DNA from 3 places in the Pseudarthrobacter sp. NPDC059871 genome. Region 3 is predicted to be linked to each of the others. Evidence: riboswitches for the same ligand, from Rfam matches in the RefSeq annotation. Region 3 holds a riboswitch; each other region holds the start of a gene.
The links. Region 3 has a riboswitch for S-adenosylmethionine ahead of ACFV4R_RS01235 (aminotransferase class V-fold PLP-dependent enzyme). Riboswitches for the same ligand answer to the same signal wherever they lie in the genome.

Region 1: it holds a riboswitch for S-adenosylmethionine, as region 3 does, so the genes downstream of both, ACFV4R_RS08570 (DUF1737 domain-containing protein) here and ACFV4R_RS01235 (aminotransferase class V-fold PLP-dependent enzyme) in region 3, are expected to answer to the same signal.
Region 2: it holds a riboswitch for S-adenosylmethionine, as region 3 does, so the genes downstream of both, ACFV4R_RS03765 (LLM class flavin-dependent oxidoreductase) here and ACFV4R_RS01235 (aminotransferase class V-fold PLP-dependent enzyme) in region 3, are expected to answer to the same signal.

Annotation. Positions count from the first base shown of each region.
Region 1 covers NZ_JBHWJV010000005.1:77,059-80,324, forward strand. The annotation lists gene ACFV4R_RS08560 (O-succinylhomoserine sulfhydrylase) at 1-1,039, opposite strand, end outside; gene ACFV4R_RS08565 (rhodanese-like domain-containing protein) at 1,040-1,450, opposite strand; gene ACFV4R_RS08570 (DUF1737 domain-containing protein) at 1,447-1,725, opposite strand; SAM riboswitch class IV at 1,739-1,853, opposite strand; partial or broken gene opgC (OpgC domain-containing protein) at 2,093-3,266, shown strand, end outside.
Region 2 covers NZ_JBHWJV010000002.1:214,840-218,105, reverse strand. The annotation lists gene ACFV4R_RS03770 (NtaA/DmoA family FMN-dependent monooxygenase) at 1-546, opposite strand, end outside; gene ACFV4R_RS03765 (LLM class flavin-dependent oxidoreductase) at 558-1,652, opposite strand; SAM riboswitch class IV at 1,688-1,796, opposite strand; gene ACFV4R_RS03760 (LLM class flavin-dependent oxidoreductase) at 2,012-3,256, shown strand.
Region 3 covers NZ_JBHWJV010000001.1:280,510-283,775, reverse strand. The annotation lists gene ACFV4R_RS01245 (ribosome small subunit-dependent GTPase A) at 1-512, shown strand, start outside; gene hisN (histidinol-phosphatase) at 574-1,386, shown strand; SAM riboswitch class IV at 1,547-1,660, shown strand; gene ACFV4R_RS01235 (aminotransferase class V-fold PLP-dependent enzyme) at 1,699-3,117, shown strand; gene ACFV4R_RS01230 (class I SAM-dependent methyltransferase) at 3,195-3,266, shown strand, end outside.

The DNA of each region.
Region 1 (3,266 bases), on a different contig from region 3:
CCAGGTTGTTGGAAATGTCGATGATCCGCAGCGCGTCCAGCAGCGCGAACGCGGCCTCCTTGCCGGAGCGCCCGCCCGAGGGCGCCAGTTCAAGCGTGAGCACCGTGCCGCCGGCCTTCATCTGCTTGGCGGCGAGCCCATACTGCGGGTGTGACTTCAGGAGCGGGTACTTGACCCAACTGACGGCGGGCTGCTGTTCCAGCCATTCGGCGAGCCGCAGGGCGGTGGCCGAGGAGTGGCTGACGCGCAGGCCCATGGTCTCCAGGCCCTTGGTGAGCACCCAGGCGTTGAACGCGGACAGGGCGGGCCCGGTGTGGCGCATCAGTTGCTTCACGGGACCGTCAATGAATTCCTTGGTGCCCAGGATGGCACCGCCGAGAACCCGGCCCTGGCCATCGATGTGCTTCGTGCCGGAATAGACGATCACGTCGGCGCCGAGCTGTCCGCAGCGCTGCAGCAGGGGAGTGGCGAACACGTTGTCGACGACGACGGTGGCACCCGCCGCGTGCGCCAGTTCGCTGACCGCGGCGATGTCCACGATTTCCTGCATGGGGTTGGACGGGGATTCGAAGAAGACAGCGGTGGTGGGCTCGGACAGCGCGGACCGCCACTGCTCCAGGTCCGGGCCGTCGACGAAGACTGTCTCCACGCCCCAGCGGGGCAGGATCTCGTTCAGGATCACAAAGCAGGAGCCGAACAGCGACCGGGCAGCAACCACGCGGTCCCCGGCAGCCAGCAGCGCACCGAGGGCCGTGAAGACGGCGGACATTCCGGACGCCGTCGCAAAACATGCCTCGGTGCCCTCCAGCAGGCGGAGGCGTTCCTGGAACGTGGCCACCGAGGGGTTGCCGTAGCGGGAGTAGACGAAGCGTTCGTCCTCGCCGGTGAAGGCGCGCTCGGCAGCGGCAGCGGATTCGTATACGAACCCGGAGTTGAGGAATATCGCTTCGGACGTTTCCTGGAAGTTGGTGCGGTCCAGCCCGCCGCGGACGGCCTGGGTGTCAGGGCTCCAGCCGGCGGCGTCTTCGTTGAAGGTCACTTAGTTCTTTCCGAGGTTGGTGGGCAGGCCGCGGTTCTTCCAGCCGTTGACGGTGCGTTCGCCGTAACGGTCCGGTTCGCCTTCGAAGCCTTCCAGGACGTTGTAGGAGGTGAAACCCGCCTGGGTTGCCGCCGTGGCCGCCGCGATGGAGCGCTGCCCGGAGCGGCACAGGAACAGCAGTTCGGTGCCGCGGTTCTCCGGGCCCTGCTGCTCCAGGTCTGTAATGAAGTCCGGGTTGGGAATGCCGCCCGGGAACGTCCACTGGATGAACAGGGGATCGTTGTCCGTGGCCTTGGTGTCCGGGATGCCAATGTGCGCCCATTCGCCCTCCGTGCGGACGTCCACCAGGATGGCGCCCTGCTCCAGCTTGGCCCAGGCCTCCTGGGGTGTCAGGTCTCCTGCGTAGCTCATGCGTGGCCCTCGCCGTCGAATTCGGTTTCTTCAGTAGCGGATTCGAGGCTGTCCACGGCGGTGGCGACGGCGGCATCCGCGGAGGCGATGGCTGCCGGGAGCACCACTGCCTGGGCCACGATGACGCTGCTGCCGTTGAAGGTCGCTGCCGGGCTGCCGTGCAGCACATACCCTTCCGCCAAGGCGGCCGAGATCCGCTCGCAAAAGGCGCGGTCGTCCGGGCCGCTGATCAGGCGGTAGGACAGTTTCTCTTCGGGGACAGGTGCGTCAGACATGACGGATCTCCTTCTCTCACGCTTGCAGCTCGAATCGGTCGATATGCCGAGTATTCACCTGAGGCACCCCGCCGTGGGAGGAGGGTTGCCGACCGGCCAGTCAGGGCTTGGTGCCGGTACTCATTACTCCCCAAAAACGTAACACCTGCCGCCGGGAGCCGCACCGCCGCCGTCGTCATCTTCCGTAACTGAACCGGAAACACAGGGTCACAGGGGTGCGGAGCCCTTTCGCGGAAGCGCCCGACGACGGCATTGCCGCAGGTGGACGGGTTCTACAACGCTTCCTGCATGCTTTCCCGGCAGGCCGCGACCGATAAAGTACAGGTGGGGCCGCCGCCCCACCAGGTCTTCGGCACCGGGGGGTTCCATGAGCACGCGTACATCCGCGCGACGACGCACCAAGCCTTCGGTCAGTCCGTTCCGCGCGGGCGCGTCGAGGGGGTGGACATTCCTTGCCGTCCTGCTGCTGGCAGCGTGTGCCGTGGTGCTGCCCGCAGGTGCCGCCCGCGCGGCTGACCTCAGCCCGGATGAGGGAAAACCCCTGTTCGGGGCAATGCTGGAATGGGGTGAGGATTCCGCTGCCGGTTTCGCCGAACGGCTTGGCGCTTCCCCCGCAGCCTACGGGCACGACCTCGCCCTGCCGTACCGCCCGTCGGAGCAGAACAACCTCCGGGGCTTCCTGGAGCAGGCGTCACTGCAGGGCTCGCACGCGATATTCACCGTGAAGCCCAGCGTGCCCCTGGACCAGATAGATGACGCTGCGGCGGCTTCCTTTGCCGGCGAAGTGCGGCGGCTGACGTCCGGTTTTACCGGGCAGGTGCTCATTCGTTTCGCCCCGGATATGAATGCCAGCTGGGTGGAATGGGGCCAGCAGCCCGGCGCGTACCGGAACGCCTTCCGTGCGGTGTCCGCTGCCTTCAAGAAGTCCGACGGCGGCCCGCTGATGGTGTGGGAGCCGTACCTTGGCAAGGACTATCCCTTCGCCCGTAGCCGGAACGCGCCCACGCCCGGCAGTGAGGGCTTCGCGTTGCTCGACACCAACGGTGACGGGACCTGGGACGGGGCCGACAGCGCCTACGAACCGTACTATCCCGGCGATGACGCCGTGGACTGGGTGGGCCTGACCGCCTTCCACGACGATACGGCCGGCGGGGCGGCGGTGAACACGGTGCCCCGGCCGGGCGAGCTGCAGGAGATGCTCACAGCCTCCGGCGGGGAAAACTTCTACAACGACTATTCGGCCGGGCGTGCTAAACCGTTCGTACTGCAGACCGCCGCGTTCTACAGCCCCTCCTCCGGGGGCGCCTCCGAGGTGGACGTCAAGGCCGGCTGGTTCGACCAGGTGGTGGGAGCCGCCACGTCCGCCCAGTTCCAGAAGACTGCGCTGGTGGTGTGGGACGAACGGACCAGCACCCGGGACACCGGAGTGGCAAGCATCAGCTGGCTGCTGACCGGCAATTCCGCCGTGGCGGAGGCTGCCCACGCGCAGCTGAAGGATTCGTCAATGGTGACCGGACCCGTCACGGAGGTAGGCGCCGGCG
Region 2 (3,266 bases), on a different contig from region 3:
CCGGGACCCGGCGATTGCGCCGTCGGCCCAGGAATCCCAGATCGCTTTGGCCGTCTGGACGAAGGCCTCGGCCCGGATATAGCGGTCCTCGTGCTTGAGGAACCCGCCGCGCCGGAAGTTGGCACCGGTCCAGGCGTTGTCCGTGGTGACGATATTCCAGGCCGCCCGCCCGCCAGAGAGCAGGTCCAGGCTGGCCAGGCGGTGCGCCAGGTCTGCGGGGTCGTTGTAGGTGGTGTTCTGGGTGGCCACCAGGCCGATGTTGGTGGTGACGGCGGCCAGGGCCGCGAGGGCCGTCTGGGCATCGGGGCGGCCGGCGACATCGAGGTCGTGGATCCGGCCCAGGTGCTCGCGCAGGCGGAGTCCCTCACCGAGGAAGAACGCGGTGAAAAGGCCGCGCTCCGCCGTCTGGGCCACCCGGCGGAAGGATTCGAAGTCGGTTTGGGAACCGCTCTCCGGGGTCTTCCAGACGGTGGTGTGGTTGACGCCCTGGAAGAAGACGCCAAACTGGATCTGGCCGTTGCCGGCGGTGCGGTGGTGCGTGCTCATGATGCTCTCTTTCAGGCCGCGGCGTAGCGGTTGGCGGGGCGGGGAAGGCCGAAGGTTTCGCGCAGGGTGGTTCCGGTGCGCGGCGCGGCCACACCGGCGCGGTGCAGTTCCGGCAGGACCTGGGCGGCGAGTTCGGGCAGGTCGATGTCCAGGACGGCCGGGTGGAGCCGGACCCCGTCTGCTGCGCGGAAGAGTTCAACCAGCAGCTCGACGAGCCCTGCCGCATTGCCGGCGTACCGGGCGCCGCCCTGCCAGGGTTCGTACGCATCAAGCTCCGCGAGGCGCTCCGCCGCGGACTGGCCGCGGGAGTCGAGGACGACGTCGAGCTCCACCAGGGTGCGCGGGGTTCCGGCCGCTGCTGCAGCCACCGCCGCGGCTGCCAGTCCGTCCACCGAACCGGCGGCGGCGAGCGCCACGTCCGCTTCGACGGCAGGGATCAGGTCCGCCGGTGCGAAGACCACCAGCTGCCCCTGCAGCGGCCGGGGAATGATGGACGGGCCCTTCACGGAGAATCTGTCACCGTCGAAGTCGGCGTAGTGGAGCTTGTCCCGGTCCAGGTAACGGCCGGTGGCTGCGTCCCGGATGACAGCGCCGTCCTCCCAGGAATCCCAGAGCCGGCGGCCGGCCTCCACCACGTCTGCTGCCTCGGCCAGGACATCGGCTTCGGCGAGTGCCTGGCGGCCCACGGACCGTGCCTCGGCGGGTTCGTTGGCGGCGCTGACCAGCCAGCCGGCCCGGCCGTGGGAGGAATAGTCCAGGCTGGCCAGCTGCGTGGCCACATGGAACGGCTCGGTAAACAGCGTTCCCGCCTCGGGGACCAGTCCAAGGGACCGGGTCAGCGGGGCCGCGAAGGCCGCACGCTGCACGGCGTCGATCCGGCCGGCGATGCCGGTGCTGCCGGCATCCAGGACGCGGGAATCGCGGAAGGTGGCCAGGTGGAAGCCTGCGATATCCGCGGCCTGGGCGGTTTCCCGGATCCGGCCGCCGCCCAGGAGGGCGCCGGGAAGGTGGGACGCGCGGCGCCACGCGGCCGGGTGGGCGCCGTCGCCGTCGAGCTCGAGCGCAACGATTTTGGAGCGCAGTTCAGGGACAGGTGTTGAAGCCATGGTTTCCTTCTTCAGGGCCGCAGCGCGGCCGGGACGACATTCACTTGCCGCGGTGCGGCCAGGTCTGTTTCCGGAGCACCCCGCCACAAAATGCCTGAGGGTTGCCGCAGCACCAGCCGGTCCTTGGCGTGCTGACTCTTGACCTATGGCTTGAATGTAGGAGCCGGCCCAATGCGTTGACAAACGCGGTTGTCGCGCGGCGTCAACGCAGGAAATCCCGCGTCAAACAGCGGCTTTTGGCGTCATCTTTGCACTTTTGCCCAGCATCGGAAACGGGCTCCGTGACGGCCTGTTTCCCCCGGTTGAGCCCGGTGACAGGGCCGCTTGGGACAGGGTGGGCCGGCTCGTAGGGTCATGCCATGCCTACCGCTTCCCCCGTCCCCCTGTCAGTACTCGATCTCAGTCCAGTCCCTGCCGGGCAGTCGGCCGGCGACGCGCTGCGCAACAGCATTGACCTTGCTGTAGCCGCAGAGGACCTTGGCTACCACCGCTTCTGGCTGGCCGAGCACCACCTGAACCCCGGCGTCGCCGGTTCCGCCCCGCACGTGCTCTCGGCCCTGGTTGCGGCGGCCACCCGGACCATCCGTGTGGGCACCGCCGCCACCATCCTGGGCAACTACCGGCCGCTGCAGGTGGCGGAGAACATCGGCACCCTCGCGGCCCTGTACCCGGACCGGCTGGACCTGGGGTTCGGACGGTCGGGGCAGCCCAGCACGCCGGCCGCGGATTCAACGGATGCGGGACGGACGACGCCGGAGCCCGCCGCCGCCCACGGCTCCGCTGCGGGTGCTACGCATGCGGACGGCCCCGCGCACGCCGCGGGCGCGGTCGCTGCGGCGCAGCCGGACGAGGGAGCCCGGGTGGTGGACGGGCTCCTGGTCCCGGCGGCTCGGCGGCTCTTCAATTCCGTCCTCCCGCGGAAATTCCGCCTCCAGGCCGAACTCCTGGGCCGCGAACCCGGCGACGCGGACAACTTCGAAAGCGACGTCCAGGACGTGATCGGGTTCTTCACCGGCGGCTACCGGACCCGGCACGGCGAGGAGATCACGGTAACTCCGGCACGGGGCACCACGCCCCAGTTCTGGATCCATGGCTCAACGGCCGGTCCCAGCGCCCGGCTGGCAGGGAAACTCGGCCTGCCGTTTGGGGCGAACTACCACGTCTCCCCTGCCACAGTGCTGGATTCGGTGGCAGAATACCGGACCCATTTCAAGCCGTCGGCCGCGCTGGCGGAGCCATACGTCACCGTCTCCGCGGATGTCCTGGTGGCTGACGGCGGGGAGTCCGCCCGCACCCTTGGCGCCGGTTACGCCGCCTGGGTGCACAGCATCCGCACCGGCCACGGCGCCATTCCCTACCCTGCGCCCCGTGACGGCGGCCGCCTGGATGCGCTGTCAGCCGCACCCGAAACGGGGGCTCCGGACCTCATCCGGGACCGGGTGGAGACGCGGTTCGTGGGCGGCCCGGCGCAGGTGGCCGACCAACTGCGGTCCCTGCAGCACGCCACGGGCGCCCAGGAACTGCTGATCACCACCATCGCCCACAGCCACCGGCACCGCGTGCACTCCTACGAACTGCTGGCCGCCGAGTGGGGCCTGTCCTGAAGTTTGTCCC
Region 3 (3,266 bases):
ATGACGGTTTGTCGGCCCGGCTGGACAGTGACGCCGTTGCCGGGCTCAGGGCACACCTGGGAGGCAAGGTCACCGTAATGCTCGGGCACTCCGGCGTCGGTAAATCCACCATGGTGAACGCCCTGACCGGCGCGGAACGGGCCACCGGCGGTGTGAATGCGGTAACCGGACGGGGCCGGCACACGTCGTCTTCGGCCCTTGCCCTGCGCCTGGCCGACTCCCCTCCCGGCAGCTGGATCATCGACACCCCGGGCATCCGGTCATTTGGCCTCGCCCATGTGGATCCGGACCGGATCCTGAGGTCGTTCCCGGATCTTTCGCCGGGCACAGACGATTGCGAACGCGGCTGCAAGCACACCGCCACTGCCGTCAACTGCGGGCTCGACGCCTGGGTGGCCGGCGGACACGCAGGACCCACCGGTGAAGCACGCCTGGCTTCGCTCCGCCGGCTCCTCGGCGCCGATCCCAGGATGGAAGCCCAGGAGGCCAAGGAGCTCGGCACCATCAGCTGACAGCGCCAACCGGCACGGCCGACCTCCCGGCAGAACCGGCGCCAGACGGTAGTTTGGAACCATGATCCAACCCGCTTCGACCTATAACGACGACCTGCGCCTGGCCCATGTCCTGGCCGATTCCGTGGACGACCAGACCATGAGCCGCTTCAAGGCACAGGACCTCCACGTGGAGACCAAGCCCGACCTGACGCCGGTCACCGATGCGGACAAAGCCGCCGAGGAAGCCATCCGCGGCCAGCTCTCACGCTCCCGCCCCCGCGACGCCGTGCTGGGCGAGGAGTTCGGCAGCACCGGCCACGGCTCACGGCGGTGGATCATCGATCCCATCGACGGCACCAAGAACTTCGTCCGCGGCGTTCCCGTCTGGGCTACGCTCATTGCCCTGGTCGATGAGGGCGAGCCGGTAGTCGGCGTCGTCAGTGCACCCGCCCTGGGTAAGCGGTGGTGGGCAGCCAAAGGCATGGGGGCTTACATGGGCCGTTCCCTTGCATCGGCCACCCGGCTCCGGGTCTCGGACGTTTCCACCCTGTCCGACGCTTCACTGTCCTATTCCAGCCTGGGTGGCTGGAAGGAACGCGGCAACCTTGACGACTTCCTGGGCCTGACCGAGGACGTCTGGCGCACGCGCGCCTACGGTGATTTCTGGTCCTACTGCATGGTGGCCGAAGGGTCGGTGGACATCGCCTGCGAGCCCGAACTGAACCTCTATGACATGGCCGCCCTCGTGCCCATCGTGGTGGAGGCCGGCGGCCGCTTCACCTCCCTCGAGGGCGAGGACGGCCCCTTCGGCGGGAACGCCCTGGCCACCAATTCCATCCTCCATACCGAAGTGCTGCACCGGCTGAACCCCGGCCTGGACGACCTCCTGTAGGCCGGCCTCCTTCCGAACAATCGACGGCGGGCGCCTCCAAAAGGGGGCGCCCGCCGTCGTAATCTTCGAAGAAAGCCCGATTCGGGGCCGCGCGTAACAAAACCCTTAACAATCCTCCCGGCTTCAGACCGGGCCGCCACATGTTCTATGGTTTTATCCAGGTCACGAGTGCCAGCGCTAAACCCCGGTTTGCTGGCCGGCAACCCTCCATTCGCGGTGGGGTGCCCCGGGTGACGACCAGGCCGGTCCGGAGCGGATGCGGCAAGCGCGGATTCCAGCACTGCCGGAGTCCAGTCCTGAAGTGAGGTCTCCATGACTACTGCCGTCGACTCCCCCATTAACGCCATCGCCGCCGAAAGCGTTTCGGATGAACGCCTGGCCGCGGCCGGACGTCCGCTTTCCGCAGTTACCGGCGCTGAAATCCTGGCCCCGTTGATCTCCGGCGGCCACGTACGCTACGCCAACCTTGACTACGGGGCTTCCGCGCCTGCGCTGACCGTGGTGTCGGCCTACCTCAATGAGATCCTGCCGTTCTACGCCAGCGTCCACCGCGGCGCGGGTTACGCATCGCAGATCAGCACTTCCGTTTACGAGAACGCGCGCAACATCGTCCGCGAGTTCGTCGGCGGCCGCCCCGACGATTCCGTCATCTTCACCCGGAACACCACCGATTCCCTGAATCTGCTCGCCGGTTGCCTCCCCGGCACGGAGGGCAAGCCCGCCGGTGACGTCCTGTACCTGGACATCGAACACCACGCCAACCTGCTGCCGTGGCAGGGTGTCCCCCACCGGAGCATCGTTGCCGCCGACACGATCGCCGGGACCATCCAGTCCGTGCGTGCCGAGCTTGAGCAGGGCGGGGTCAACCTGCTGGCGGTCACCGGCGCCTCGAACGTCACCGGCGAAATCCTACCCATCCGGGAGCTTGCCGCCCTCGCCCACCGGCACGGTGCCCGCATTGTGGTGGACGCCGCCCAGCTGGCGCCGCACCGCCGCGTGGACATCAGCGCCGACGACGTCGACTACCTTGCCTTCTCCGGGCACAAGCTCTACGCGCCCTTTGGCGCCGGCGTCCTGGTGGGCCGCCCGGACTGGCTCGACGCTGGAACTCCACACCTCGCCGGCGGTGGCGCCGTTAAGGAAGCAAAGCTCGACGGCGTCAGCTGGGCCAGCGGCCCGGCCCGCCACGAGGGCGGCTCCCCCAACGTGCTGGGTGCGGCTACCCTGGCGCGGGCAACGCAGGTTATCGCGAGCCTGGACCAGGACCGCTGGCACGCCCACGAGTCGGCCATCCGTTCCTACCTGGTGGAAGGCCTGCAGGCGATCGACGGCGTCACCGTGCACCAGATCTTCAAGGACACCGATCCTGACAAGGACACCATCGGGGTGGTGAACTTCTCGGTGGCGGGTTACGATGCCGGCCTGGTAGCCGCCTACCTGTCCGCCGAACACGGTGTGGGACTCCGTGATGGCCGATTCTGCGCCCACCCGCTGCTGAAGCGCCTGGGCCTGCCATCGGGATCGCTGCGGGCAAGCTTCGGAGTCGGCTCCCGGCTCGAAGATGCCCAGCGGCTCCTCGCAGGCATTGAAAAGCTCCGACGCGACGGGCTCGGCTGGGACTACGTAGTGGATGCCGGCCGATGGGTGCCTGCCAACGACACCAGGACCTACCCCCACTGGGCACCGAACACCCCGGGAACTGCCGGCGCAGCTCCCTGCCTCGACGACTGACAGCCGGAAGCCCGCACCCGGGTGCATGCGGTAAATTCGGACGGTACCCGCAGGGAATCAGCTGAAGGAGGCCGCACGTGGTTCGGGGTGGGCCCAAGCTCGATCACGGGCGGCGCCAGGAGCTCGGCCAGAGCTTCCAGGACGGCGGC